3 linked regions of the Nitratireductor mangrovi genome follow. The protein of the gene in region 3 interacts with the protein of the main gene of each other region in a pairwise test. Links are inferred from orthologs where the notes say so. Each region holds a gene or a part of one and is shown on either strand. Other genes may lie near its edges.

The links.
Region 1: the proteins of dnaE (region 3) and dnaN interact in binary tests that used the Escherichia coli proteins (3 or more experiments, as listed by UniProt). The link is inferred for Nitratireductor mangrovi from one-to-one orthologs.
Region 2: the proteins of dnaE (region 3) and FQ775_RS22815 interact in binary tests that used the Escherichia coli proteins (3 or more experiments, as listed by UniProt). The link is inferred for Nitratireductor mangrovi from one-to-one orthologs.

The regions. Positions count from the first base shown.
Region 1 is NZ_CP042301.2:4,602,113-4,605,867, forward strand. The notes cover bases 191-3,045. They hold dnaN (DNA polymerase III subunit beta), read right to left. Parts: upstream 2,250-3,045; coding sequence 1,131-2,249; downstream 191-1,130. Other genes in these bases: recF (DNA replication/repair protein RecF), read right to left, coding at 191-1,099; dnaA (chromosomal replication initiator protein DnaA), read right to left, coding at 2,440-3,045. Outside these bases: more of recF, read right to left, coding at 1-190; more of dnaA, read right to left, coding at 3,046-3,755. UniProt on the Escherichia coli protein: Confers DNA tethering and processivity to DNA polymerases and other proteins. Acts as a clamp, forming a ring around DNA (a reaction catalyzed by the clamp-loading complex) which diffuses in an ATP-independent manner freely and bidirectionally along dsDNA.
Region 2 is NZ_CP042301.2:4,642,287-4,646,120, reverse strand. What follows is about bases 191-3,124. They hold FQ775_RS22815 (DNA polymerase III subunit gamma/tau), read right to left. Parts: upstream 2,621-3,124; coding sequence 761-2,620; downstream 191-760. Other genes in these bases: FQ775_RS24085 (hypothetical protein), read left to right, coding at 2,983-3,124; FQ775_RS22820 (YbaB/EbfC family nucleoid-associated protein), read right to left, coding at 418-741; FQ775_RS22825 (LLM class flavin-dependent oxidoreductase), read right to left, coding at 191-296. Also shown: more of FQ775_RS22825, read right to left, coding at 1-190; more of FQ775_RS24085, read left to right, coding at 3,125-3,834. UniProt on the Escherichia coli protein: Part of the beta sliding clamp loading complex, which hydrolyzes ATP to load the beta clamp onto primed DNA to form the DNA replication pre-initiation complex.
Region 3 is NZ_CP042301.2:1,290,640-1,296,127, reverse strand. The notes cover bases 1-4,104. They hold dnaE (DNA polymerase III subunit alpha), read left to right. Parts: upstream 1-376; coding sequence 377-3,904; downstream 3,905-4,104. Other genes in these bases: FQ775_RS06295 (alpha/beta fold hydrolase), read left to right, coding at 3,998-4,104; FQ775_RS06305 (DNA polymerase IV), read left to right, coding at 1-227. Outside these bases: more of FQ775_RS06295, read left to right, coding at 4,105-4,786; FQ775_RS06290 (PAS domain-containing sensor histidine kinase), read left to right, coding at 4,812-5,488. UniProt on the Escherichia coli protein: DNA polymerase III is a complex, multichain enzyme responsible for most of the replicative synthesis in bacteria. This DNA polymerase also exhibits 3' to 5' exonuclease activity. The alpha chain is the DNA polymerase catalytic subunit.

The DNA of each region.
Region 1 (3,755 bases), 3.3 Mb from region 3 along the record:
TGTCGATCGCGGCAAACAGGTCGGCCTCCGTGCCGGTCATGAACACCTGGCCGTTGAGGTCGTCGAGAATGTCGAAAAGTGCGGCCCGCCTGAGATGGTCGAAATGCGCGGCGATTTCGTCGAGCAGCAGGATCGGCGCCATGCCGGCCAGTTCCCCGGTCAGCCGTGCATGCGAAAGCACGATGCCGACCAGCAGTGCCTTCTGCTCCCCAGTCGAGGAGAGTGCGGCCGGCATCGCCTTCGGCCTGTGGCGCACGATCAGGTCGGAGCGGTGCGGCCCGTCGAGCGTGCGGCCGGCGCTGCGGTCGCGCTCGCGCTCGCGCTCCAGCCTTTCGCGGAAACTCTCCTCGGCCTCCACCGCAGGGCGCTCGGCGAGGATGCCTTCGAGATAACCTTCGATCGCCAGGTCGGCGCGCGGAAAGGCGCCGTCCTCCGGGGTCTTTTCAACCATTGCCGCCAGCAGGCGCACCATCTCGACCCGCGCGGCGGCGATCGCCGCTCCCGTCTCCGCCATCTGCGCCTCGATCGCCGCGAACCAGGTCTCGTCGCGCTGGTTGTCGGCCAGCAGCCGGTTGCGGCCCCGCATCGCCTTCTCGTAGTCGAGCGCGCGCTGGCCGTGCGCCGGGTCGATCGTCAGGACAAGCCGGTCGAGGAAGCGCCGCCGGTCCGAGGCCGGCCCGGTGAAGAGCCCGTCCATCGCCGGCGTCAGCCACATCACCCGCAGCCATTCGAGCATCTCGTCGGCCGAGCGCGCCGGCGCGCCGTTGATACGCACCTTGCGGCCGCCCTCGCTTTCGCCATTTGGCGGTCCGCCCGCTCCGGTGCCGATCTCGACCGCGCCGTCGGGGCCGTCGATGGAGGCATGGACGGCAAAGCCACCCCCCGCACCTTCGCGCACCGCGTCGGCATAGGCGGCCCGCCGCAGCCCGCGCCCGGGCGTCAGCAACGAAATCGCTTCGAGGAGGTTGGTCTTGCCGGCCCCGTTCTCGCCGGTCAGCACCACCGCGCCGCCATCGAAGCTTACCGAAAGCTCGCGGTAGCTGCGGAAATCTGTAAGCTTGAGCTTACCTATCGAAACCCTTGGCGGCTTCTGGGCCACGGTGGCGTCCTGTCGCGGCGCGCCGCCCGGATCAGACACGCATCGGCATCAGCACGTAAAGCGCCTGCTCGTCGGCCATGTCGTGAATCAGCGTGGGCGAGCCGGCGTCGGCGAGCATGAATTTCGCCTCGCTGCCGGTCAGCTGCCCGGCCACGTCGAGCAGGTAGCGCGCGTTGAAGCCGATCTCGATCGGGTCGGCGTCGTAATCCGCCGGTATCTCCTCGACCGCGCTGCCGGAGTCGGGATTGTTCACGGTAAGCGTAACCTGACCATCGGCGATGGCGAGCTTCACCGCGCGGCCGCGCTCGGAGGAGATCGTCGAGACGCGGTCCACCGCCTGGGCGAAACTCTGCCGGTCGATGACCAGCTTCTTGTTGTTGCCGGACGGGATGACGCGCTGGTAATCCGGAAACGTGCCGTCGATCAGCTTGGAGGTCAGGATCACGCTGCCGATGGTGAAGCGGATCTTGGTGTCCGACAGTTCCACGGCGACCTTGACGTCCGGCGCGTCGACCAGCTTCTGCAACTCGCTCACGGTCTTGCGCGGAACGATGATGCCCGGCATGCCTTCGGAGCCGGCCGGCGCCTCGATCTCGGCCCGGGCCAGGCGGTGGCCGTCGGTAGCGACCGCGCGCAACACCAGCGCGCTGCCGCTTTCCAGCGTGTGCAGGTAGATGCCGTTGAGGTAGTAACGCGTCTCCTCGGTCGAGATCGCAAACTGCGTCTTGTCGATCAGCCCCTTGAGCGCCGTCGATTCGATCCTGAAGATGTGCGAGAAGCTGCCGGCCGAAAGTTCGGGGAAGTCCGATTGCGGCAGGCATTGCAGGCGGAAGTTGGAGCGCCCGGCGATCACCGACATCGACCGTCCGTCCTCGTCGGTCTTCAGCATCACTTCCGCTCCCTCGGGCAATTTGCGCACGATGTCGTAGAGCAGATGCGCCGGCACCGTCGTTGCGCCACCCTGTTCCACTTGCGCCGCCGTCGCCTCGGTCACCTCGATGTCGAGGTCGGTCGCCTTCATTTCGAGCACGGCGCCGTCGGCCTTGAGCAGGACGTTCGACAGGATCGGAATCGTGTTGCGGCGCTCGACGACGCGGTGCACGTGATTGAGCGACTTCAGGAGATTCGAACGTTCAAGTGTAACGCGCATCGATGGTCTCGTACCGAGGAGAGCTTCGCCCGGGAAGCAGAGAAAAGAACGGCCCGAGACGGGCCGGAATCAAGCCAAAATGACAGGAAAAGCCCCGCGAAGGCAAGCCCGCGCGGCGCTTTGGCGCGCGCCGTGCGGGCATTGGCAGGGGATAAGCTGCGGCGCGTGCGGCGGCGCCGCGGCGGGCAGATCAGGCCTGGTCGCTGATCAGCCTGCGCAGCAGTTCCAGTTCCTGCGCCAGCGTCTGGTCGGCGCCCGACAGTTCCTCGATCTTGCGCACCGCGTGAAGCACCGTCGTATGATCGCGACCGCCGAAGCGGCGGCCGATTTCGGGCAGCGAGCGCGGCGTCATGATCTTGGACAGATACATGGCCACCTGGCGCGGCTTGACGATCGTGCGCGTGCGCCGGTTCGACAGAAGCTCGGTCTTCGACACGTTGTAGTGCCGTGCGACGATCCTCTGGATGTCCTCGATGCGCACCCGCTTCGGGTCGCCGGGCCGGAACATGTGGCCGAGCAGTTCATCGATGCGCTCGATGCTCAGCTGCGGCTCGAAGGAACGGCGGAACAGCAGCTGGTTGAACGCGCCCTCGAGTTCGCGCCCGCTGCCGGTGACCGCCCGCGCGACATGCTCCAGGACATTTGCCGGAATGTCGAGCGACTGGTCTTCCACGCGCGCCGATGCCAGCCGCTGCTGCAGCATGCGCAGCCGCATATCCATGTCGGGCGACGACATTTCCAGCGACACGCCGCCATGCAGGCGCGAGCGCACCCGGGGCTCCAGCGATTCAAGCTCGGCGGCTGGCCGGTCGGCCGCGACGACAACCTGGCGCGCGCTGTCGAGCAGCATGTTGATGAGATGGCAGAACTCGTGCTGGATCGACTTGCCCTGCAGGAACTGCATGTCGTCGATGATCAGCAGGTCGATGTCGCGCAACTGCTCCTTCAGCGTCAGTGCGTTGTTGTCGCGGATTGCGGTTGCGAAGCGCCACATGAAGTATTCCGCGGTCAGGTAGACCACGCGCATCTGCGGATTGCGCTTCAAGGCCTCCGCGGCGATCGCCTGCAGGAGGTGGGTCTTGCCCAGCCCGACGGAGGCGTGGACGAAGAGCGGGTTGAAGCGCAGCGACGCGCTCGGGCTCTCGGCCACGGTACGGGCCGCGGCGAAGGCGACGCGGTTCGGCGGACCCTCGACGAAGGAATCGAACGTATAACGCGAATCCAGCGGCGAACCGAGCACGCTCTGGTTTTTCGCCGCGTCCGCCGAAGTCGGCTTCGTCGGGGTCGCTTTGGTGCTGACGGCGGTTCCGCTCGCCAGCGTTGCCTGCGACGACCGTGTGATGTTGCGGGCTGGCGCCGGCTCGGTTTCCGGCGTGCTGCGCGTGCTGCGGGTGGCGCTGCGCACGACGATCTCGAGCCGCATGAGGGCGGGATCTTCGCGCTTCCAGAGATCCGTGATCAGCTCCAGGTAGTGGCTGTTGATCCAGGAACGCAAAAAGGCAGTCG
Region 2 (3,834 bases), 3.4 Mb from region 3 along the record:
GGATAGAGCGCGGCCAGCGTGCCGAAGGCCTCGGCGACCATCAGCGGCGCATGGTTGGGCAGCATGATGCCGCCGGCGCCGACACGGATGGTCGAGGTCGCGGCGGCGACCTGGCCGATCACCACTGCGGTCGCCGCGCTGGCGATGCCGGGCATGTTGTGATGCTCGGCGAGCCAATAACGCTCGTAACCCCATTTCTCGGCATGCCGGGCAAGGTCGAGCGTGTTTTTCAGCGACTGCGCGACGTCGCTGCCTTCGGCGACGGGCGCGAGGTCGAGAACCGAAATCGGGATCATTCTTTCACCTTGCCTCAGCACGAGGGGACCGCGGCCGGCGCCAACCGAGCCAACGACGAGCGCGAGGCCCACCCGAGGGCTTCACGCGTCACATGCGAATCCGGCGTCGACCGGGTCCGGATCAGAACGGCAGCTTGAAGCCGGGCGGGATCGGCAGACCGGCGGTGAGTTCCTGGGTCTTCTTCTGCATCATCGCCTCGGCCTTGGCCTTGGCGTCGTTGTGGGCGGCGAGGATCAGGTCCTCAAGGATCTCGACGTCGTCCTCCTTGAACAGGGACGGGTCGACCTTGAGCGCCTTCATCTCGCCCTTGCCGCTGAGCGTGACCTGCACGAGACCGCCACCGGCCTGGCCGGAGGCCTCCATCTCGGCGATCTCCTTCTGCATGGCCTCGAACTTCGCCTGCATTTCCTTGGCCTTGCCCATAAGGCCCATCAGATCCTTCATCTTGCCGTTCCTCAATTGGTCAGGATTCGTCGTCTTCGTCGTCGCCGGGCGGCGGCGCGGGCGCCATGTCGTCCTCGGCCGCCTCCGGAATGCGCACGTCGATGATGCGCGAGCCGGGGAAGCGCGACAGGATGGCGGCCACCTCGGGGTCGGCGCGGGCGTCGAGGATGGCGCTTTCGCGCTTGCCGGCCTCGATCTCGGCGATGGTGTCGCCGCCGCGCTCGCGCGACAGCGACACGATCCAGCGCCGCCCGGTCCATTGCTGCAGCTTGGCGGTGATGTCGCCCAGAAGCGTCTTGGGCGCCTCCTCGGTGAGGCTGACCTCGAGCCGGCCCGGCTCGATCTTCACCGGCCGCACGCAGCGCTTGACCAGCACCTTGAAGGCGAGGTCGCGATGACGGTCGGCCAGCGCGGCAATGTCGGCGACCGAAGCGACACGGACGGTCTCGGCTGCCGGTTCCGGCTCGGGCGCGGCCGGGGGCGGCTCGAATTGCGGCGACGGTTCGGACGCGGCCAGCCGCAAGGTCGCAGCGCCTCCGCCATTGCCGGATGCAACCGGCGTACGCTCGGCGACCGCCCTGACGCCGCCATTGCCGGACGGCTGGGGCGCGCGGCGCGGCGCGGCGCCCGCCGGGACGGCAGCATCGCCGCCGGCCTCGAGCCCCTTCAGCGCCTCGTCGAGCGTCGGCAAGGTGGCGGCGTGCGCAAGGCGGATCAGCACCATTTCGCCGGCATTGACCGGACTGTTCGAGCCCTGGACCTCGGAAATGCCCTTCAACAGCATCTGCCAGGCACGCGACAGATGGCGCACGGAAAGCGCTTCGGCGAATTGCGGGCCGCGCGCGCGCTCGTCCTCGGTGAGCGAGGGATCGTCGGCCGCCTCGGGCACGTATTTCAGGCGGGTGACGAGATGGGTGAATTCGGCAAGGTCGACCAGCACCACCGCCGGGTCGGCGCCGGCGTCGTACTGGGCGCGGAACTCGCCGAGGGCCTCGGCGATCTCGCCGGCCATCAGCTTTTCGAACAGGTCGATGACGCGTGCCCGGTCGGCGAGGCCGAGCATGCCGCGCACGGTTTCGGCGGTGACGCGGCCGGCGCTGTGGGCGATCGCCTGGTCGAAGATCGACAGCGCGTCGCGCGCCGAACCCTCGGCGGCACGGGTGATCATGGCGAGTGCTGCGTCGTCGGCCTCGATCTGCTCCTTGCCGGCGATGTCGCGCAGATGGCCGACCAGCACGCCGGCCTCGATGCGGCGCAGGTCGAAACGCTGGCAGCGCGACAGCACGGTGATCGGCACCTTGCGTATCTCGGTGGTGGCGAAGATGAACTTCACATGCGGCGGCGGCTCCTCCAGCGTCTTCAACAGGCCGTTGAAGGCCTGCGTCGACAGCATGTGGACCTCGTCGATGATGTAGACCTTGTAGCGCGCCGAGACCGGGGCGTAGCGGACCTGCTCGATGATGTCACGGATGTCGTCGATGCCGGTATGGGAGGCGGCGTCCATCTCGACCACGTCGACGTGCCGGCCCTCCATGATGGCGCGGCAATGCTCGCCCTCCCCGGCAAGGTCGATCGAGGGCTGGTCGACGGCATCGGTCTTGTAGTTCAACGCGCGGGCGAGAATGCGGGCGGTGGTGGTCTTGCCGACACCGCGCACGCCGGTGAGCATCCAGGCCTGGGCGATACGGCCACTGGCGAAGGCGTTGGTGAGGGTGCGCACCATCGGCTCCTGGCCGATGAGGTCGCGGAAATCATGCGGGCGGTACTTGCGGGCGAGAACCCGGTAGGGGCCATCCTTCCGATCGGCTGTGCCGGCCTCGCTCATCGTTCGGTGTCGCTCCGTCTGCCAGTCTGAAACGCGGGCCGGCGGCCCCTTCAAATCTCGCGCGGCGGGGTGGCGGCGTCAATGCCGCGCCGGGGCCGGGCGTGGATGAAAAGGCGGGAGGCTGGCACGGTGACCCGTGCCGTGGCTCGTTAGGGCTGCTTCCTTCCGGACCTGACCCGGTTGGCGAGTGGCTCGTCCACCACCAACCTCCCGCGCCCCATATCGTCAATCCGGACGCCGAATGCAAGAGGTTCGGGGGATTCTGTATGGTCCGGTGTCGCTTCCAGCTGCTTCGCGGACACGTTCTCCCCGGCGTGGAGAGGGGCGCGATGGCAATTTCTGGCACGAATGGATTCGGGCCTTGTTCAACACAGGCCCTGATCCTTCACTCTTAGGGCGGTCCTCAAGAAAGGACTGTGCTATGGGTAGGCATTTGGAAAGCGATCCCTAAATTAGCTGGATTCATTCTGCAACTAGACGGCCCGGTTTTGCGGGCCCACGATTCTGAGGAGGACGCGCGGACTGGTTTGTCCTTCGGATACCTCGTTACCATCGAAGAATACGTCGACGCAAATTTCGCTACTGAGTTCTTTATCTCTATCTCTGACAAATCTGTAACGAGCATAAGCATAAATGATGAATCTAGCTTTAGCACGGCGAAGAAGATCCAGATCATCGTCACAGGCAAACATAGTACCGCATTCGAGAGGTGCACCGGGCGGAATCATTATTGGATTCGCCTCAGGGTTGTTAAATATCGGAATAAATTCTGGTATTTCATCGTTCATTCCAATTATTCTATTTGTTACGAATACTTCAGTGTCGCAAGCTGGCGTCCGCCCAAAATTTTGGAAAAACAAGGTAATACCAAGAGCCTCTTTTGCGATGAATCCGTCAAATTGTACGTTTTGCGCGTTCACTTTCCTGAATTTGTGCGAGTAGAGCAGCCATGGACGAAGGTCGTCGTCTCCGATTTGCTTCGTAACGACCACTGTCTCCTCAGCAGCCTTAGTGGCGCCCTTCGCTTCTTCGACGGCAGCGCCTGCGTACTGGGCGGCATCTCGCGTATGGATCAGCGTTCTCCAGATGAGAACCACGCCAATGGCAGTGAGGAGGGCAGACACGGCGGCGGCAATGAACATCCAGAAAGTCCAAGTCGCCATACTCTCTTGGGCTTCCAGGTCGGCCTTATCGCGGCGGCGTGCTTCCTCAGCTGCTATCTTATCTTCCTCGGCTATCAGATCGCGAATAGCGGCTTCGATGCCTTG
Region 3 (5,488 bases):
GCAAGGAGACCGACGGCACGCGCTACCGGCTGATCGGCATCGGTGTGTCGGACCTTTCGCCGGACGACAAGGCCGATCCCTCCGACCTCGTCGACGTCGCCGCCCACAAGCGGGCGCTGGCCGAAGGCGCCATCGACCGCCTGCGCGAAAAATACGGCACCAAGGCCGTGGAGACCGGCTACACCTTCGGCAAGGGCAGCCGCGGCCGCCCGCAGCGCGAGGGCTGACTGCCGTCCGCAACCTCCCGGCGCCCTGTCCTTGCCCGGCCTGCCGCCGAAACCGCCTGTGGCAAACGCGACATCGGCCTTGGCCGCCGCCCTGCGATCGGAAACAATGCCGGCTTCGACCTTGAGTCCCGGCATGAGCGAAACGACCCATGGCCTCCGAACGACTTCCCCGCGATCCGCTGTTGCGCGAGGCCATGCAGGCGGCGGCCGCGCCGGCGGCCCCTGCCCGGCCCTTCATCCATCTGCGCGTCCATTCGGCTTATTCGCTGCTCGAAGGCGCGCTGCCGCTGGCGAAGATCGTCGGTCACGCGGTCAGGGACACGGCACCGGCGATCGCCGTCGCCGACACCAACAACCTGTTCGGGGCGCTGGAATTTGCCCAGAAGGCGGTCAAGGACGGTGTCCAGCCGATCATCGCCTGCCAGCTCGACACGCTGTTCGAGGGTGAGGAGGCGACCGGCTCGCGTTCTTCGCGCGACAACCGCCCCGACCTCGCCGCTCTTGTGCTGATCGCCGCCGACGAGCAGGGCTACGCCAATCTGGTACGGCTGGTGAGCCGGGCCTATCTCGACACGCCGGCCGGCGCGCCGGTCCACGTGACGGCCTCCTGGATCGCGGAGCATGCCGCAGGCGTCATCTGCCTTTCCGGCGGCCCCGGCGGCCCGGTCGGACGGGCGCTGGCCGCCGACCACGCGCCGCTCGCCGAGCAGCGAATTTTGAAACTCAAGGAGATCTTCGGCGACCGGCTTTACGTCGAGCTGCAGCGCTATGACGGCTACGACCGCGCTGTCGAAGCGGCGACCGTCGAACTGGCTTACCGTCACGAACTGCCGCTGGTCGCCACCAACGAAGCGTTTTTCCCGACCCGCGACGACTACGAGGCCCATGACGCGCTGATCGCCATCGCCGAGGGCACGGTGATCGCCGTCGACGAGCGTCGCAAGCTCACCCCCGACCACCACCTGAAAAGCCAGGCCGAGATGGCAGCGCTCTTCGCCGACCTGCCGGAGGCGATCGACAATACGGTCGAGATCGCGCTGCGCTGCTCCTACTTTCCGAAGAACCGCGCCCCGATCCTGCCGCGTTTCACCGCCGGCTCCGCCGACGACGCCGAGGTTGCCGAGAAGGCCGAGGCCGACGAGCTCAAGCGCCAGGCGCGCGAAGGCCTCGCGCATCGCCTTGAAACGCTGGGGCTCAGCGCCGGCTACGGCGAGGACGACTACCGCCAGCGTCTGGAACACGAGCTCGCCATCATCGAGCGCATGAAATATCCGGGCTACTTCCTGATCGTCGCCGACTTCATCAAATGGGCCAAGGCGCACGACATTCCGGTCGGGCCCGGTCGCGGCTCGGGCGCGGGCTCGCTGGTCGCCTATGCGCTCACCATCACCGACGTCGACCCGCTGCGCTTCTCGCTGCTGTTCGAGCGCTTCCTCAACCCCGACCGCGTCTCGATGCCCGACTTCGACATCGACTTCTGCCAGGACCGGCGCGACGAGGTGATCCGCTACGTCCAGGAAAAATACGGCCGCGACCAGGTCGCGCAGATCATCACCTTCGGAACGCTGCAGGCGCGCGCCGTGCTGCGCGATGTCGGCCGCGTGCTTCAGATGCCGTACGGGCTGGTCGACAGGCTGACAAAGCTGGTGCCGGCCAATCCCGCCAACCCGGTCAAGCTCGCCGACGCGATCGCCGCCGAGCCGCGCTTTGCCGAGGAGACGGAGAAGGAGCCGATCGTCGAGCAGCTTCTGGAGATCGCCCAGAAGCTCGAGGGGCTCTACCGCCACGCCTCCACCCACGCCGCCGGCATCGTCATCGGCGACCGACCGCTGTCGGAACTGGTGCCGATGTACCGCGACCCGCGCTCCGACATGCCGGTCACCCAGTTCAACATGAAAAAGGTCGAGGACGCCGGGCTGGTCAAGTTCGACTTCCTCGGCCTGAAGACGCTGACGGTGCTGGAGACCGGCGTAAAACTCATCCGCCGCAAGGGCATCGACGTCGACCTCGCCAAGATCCCGCTCGCCGATCCGGACACCTACGCCATGCTGTCGCGCGGCGAGACGGTCGGCATCTTCCAGGTGGAATCGGCCGGCATGCGCAAGGCGCTGATCGGCATGAAGCCCGACTGCATCGAGGACATCATCGCGCTGGTCGCGCTTTATCGGCCGGGCCCGATGGAGAACATCCCCACCTACAACGCCCGCAAGCACGGCGAGGAGGAGATGGTCTCGATCCATCCCAAGATCGACCATCTGGTGAAGGAGACGCAAGGCGTCATCGTCTACCAGGAGCAGGTGATGCAGATCGCCCAGGAGCTTGCCGGCTACACGCTCGGCGAAGCCGACCTGCTGCGCCGCGCCATGGGCAAGAAGATCCGCGCCGAAATGGACAAGCAGCGCGAGCGCTTCGTCACCGGCGCGGTCGAGCGAGGCGTGGCCAAGGGCCAGGCCGATTTCATCTTCGACCTTCTGGCCAAGTTCGCCGACTACGGCTTCAACAAGTCGCACGCCGCCGCCTACGCCATCGTCTCCTACCAGACCGCCTGGATGAAGGCGCATCACCCGGTCGAGTTCATCGCCGCATCGATGACGCTCGACATGGCGAACACCGACAAGCTGGCCGACTTCCGCCAGGACGCGATCCGCCTCGGAATCGACGTGGTGGCTCCCTCCGTCATGACCTCGCATCGCGATTTCGAGGTCGGCGAAAACCGCATCTTCTATTCGCTGGCCGCCATCAAGGGCGTCGGCGACGCCGCCGTCGAGCACATCGTCGAACGGCGCAACGAAAAGCCGTTCGCGAGCCTTGAGGATTTCTGCGAGCGTGTCGACCCGCGCATCGTCGGCAAGCGGGTGCTGGAAAGCCTCGTCCAGGCCGGCGCGCTCGACTGCTTCGGCCGCGACCGCGCCGCGATGTTCGCCGGCGTCGAGCTGATGATGGGGCTCGCCCAGCGCGCGGCCGAGAACGCGATCTCCGGCCAGGCCGACATCTTCGGCGGCGCGCTTGCCGGCGCGCCCGAACCGCTGCGCCTGCCGGCGGTCGATCCGTGGCTGCCGGCCGAACGGCTGCACCGCGAGTTCCAGGCCGTTGGCTTCTACCTGTCGGCCCATCCGCTCGACGAATACCGCGCCGCGCTGGAAAAGATGCGGGTCCAGAACTGGGCCGAGTTTTCCGCGGCGGTCAAGCGCGGCGCCTCGGCCGGGCGGTTGGCCGGCACGGTCACCTCGAAGCAGGAGCGCAAGACCCGCACCGGCAACAAGATGGGCGTGGTGAACTTTTCCGACACCACCGGCCAGTTCGAGGCGGTGCTTTTTTCAGAAACGCTGGCGCAATACCGCGACCTGCTCGAGGCCGGCACCTCGGTCGTCATCACGGTTGCGGCCGAGGACCGGCCGGAGGGCATCAATCTGCGCATCCAGACGGTACAGTCGCTGGAAGACGAGGCAAGCCGGCTGCAAAAGGCGCTGCGCATCTATCTGCGCGATTCCGCGCCGGTCTCGGCGCTCGCCAACCAGCTCGGCCAGCGCGGCGAAGGCGAGGTCTCGCTGATCCTGATCAAGGCGGGCGGCGCCGGCGAGGTCGAGATCGCGCTTGCCGACCGCTACCGCATCTCGCCGCAGATCGCCTCTGCCCTGCGCGCCGTGCCCGGCGTGGTCGAGGTCGAACTGGTGTAACGCTGCCCATGGGTAAACCGCTGTTTCGTTGCGTTTGAGCGGCGTATAGCCTACGCCTTGACCTGCATTGGCCTCCAATGCCGAGGAGACCCGATGTCAGTCCTGGTACGCAACAATGTCGTGCAGTCCGGCTCGGGGAGTCGGCCGATGATGTTCGCGCACGGGTTTGGCTGCGACCAGAACATGTGGCGCTTCGTGGCGCCGCATTTCGAGCAAGACTTCCGGGTCATCCTGTTTGACCATGTCGGCGCAGGCCGGTCGGACCTTTCCGCCTATGACCGGGCAAAATATGCCGACCTCACTGGCTACGCGGCCGACATCGTCGAAATTTGCCGGGAACTGGACCTGCGCGACGTAATCTTCGTCGGCCACTCCGTGAGCGCGATGATCGGCATGCTCGCTGCGATCGAGGTGCCCGGATTGTTCGGCGGCATGGTTTTCGTCGGTCCCTCCCCACGCTACATCGACGATGCCGGCTATTCGGGCGGTTTCACCGAGGCCCAGATCGATGAACTGCTGGAGTTTCTCGACGACAATCACATGGGCTGGTCGGCGGCAATGGGGCCGGTCATCATGGGCAACGCCGACAGGCCTGAACTGGCCGAGGAACTGGTCAACAGCTTTTGCCGCACCGATCCGGAAATCGCCAAGCAGTTCGCTCGCGTGACCTTCATGTCGGACAATCGCGAAGACTTGCCGAAGTTGCGCGTGCCGACTCTTGTGCTGCAGTGCAAGGAGGATGTCATCGCAGGCCAGCAGGTCGGCGAATATGTTCATCGTGCCCTGCCGGACAGTCGTCTCGTCATCCTCGACGCGACCGGCCATTGTCCCAACCTCAGCGCCCCGAAAGAGGTCGTCGCGGCGATCAAGGCGTTTGTCTGACGAAAGGTCTGCGCGGGACCTGTCGATGGAAGACCTGCAGGATCTCTATGAGAACGCCCCGTGCGGCTACCTCTCTATTGGGCACGATGGCCGGATCGTCAGGGCCAATGCGACGCTGGCTGCCTGGCTGGGTTACTCGACGGAGGAAATCCTCGCCCGGAGTTTCATCGATCTGCTGAACGTTCCAGGACGCATCTTCTACGAGACCCACTTCGCACCGCTTCTGAGGATGCAGGGCTTTTTCGAAGAGGTTGCCCTTGATCTGGTGACCAAGCGCGATCAGCGGGTCGCGGTTCTCGCCAGTGCGGTCGAGAAGCGGGACGACGAGGGCAACCTGCTGTTTACGCGCGTCACCCTGCTCAAGGCGGAGGAACGGCGCCGCTACGAGCGTGAACTTGTCAACGCGAAAGCCGCGGCCGAGGCTGCTCGCAACGAATTGGCCGAACTCAACGCATCACTGACGGCGCGTGTCGAGAAGGAGGTGGACGAGCGGTTGCGGATCATGCGCGGGCTGACCGACGAACGCGAGACGGCCAGGCTGCGCGAGCAGTTCCTGGCAATTCTGGGCCATGACCTGCGAAATCCCCTGGCGTCCATCAAGAGCGGCCTGCAGATGCTGTCCCGGGATGCGCAAAGTGAACGCGCCCGGTCGATCATCTACTTGATGTCAGAGAGCAGCGACCGGATGGCCGCCCTGATCGA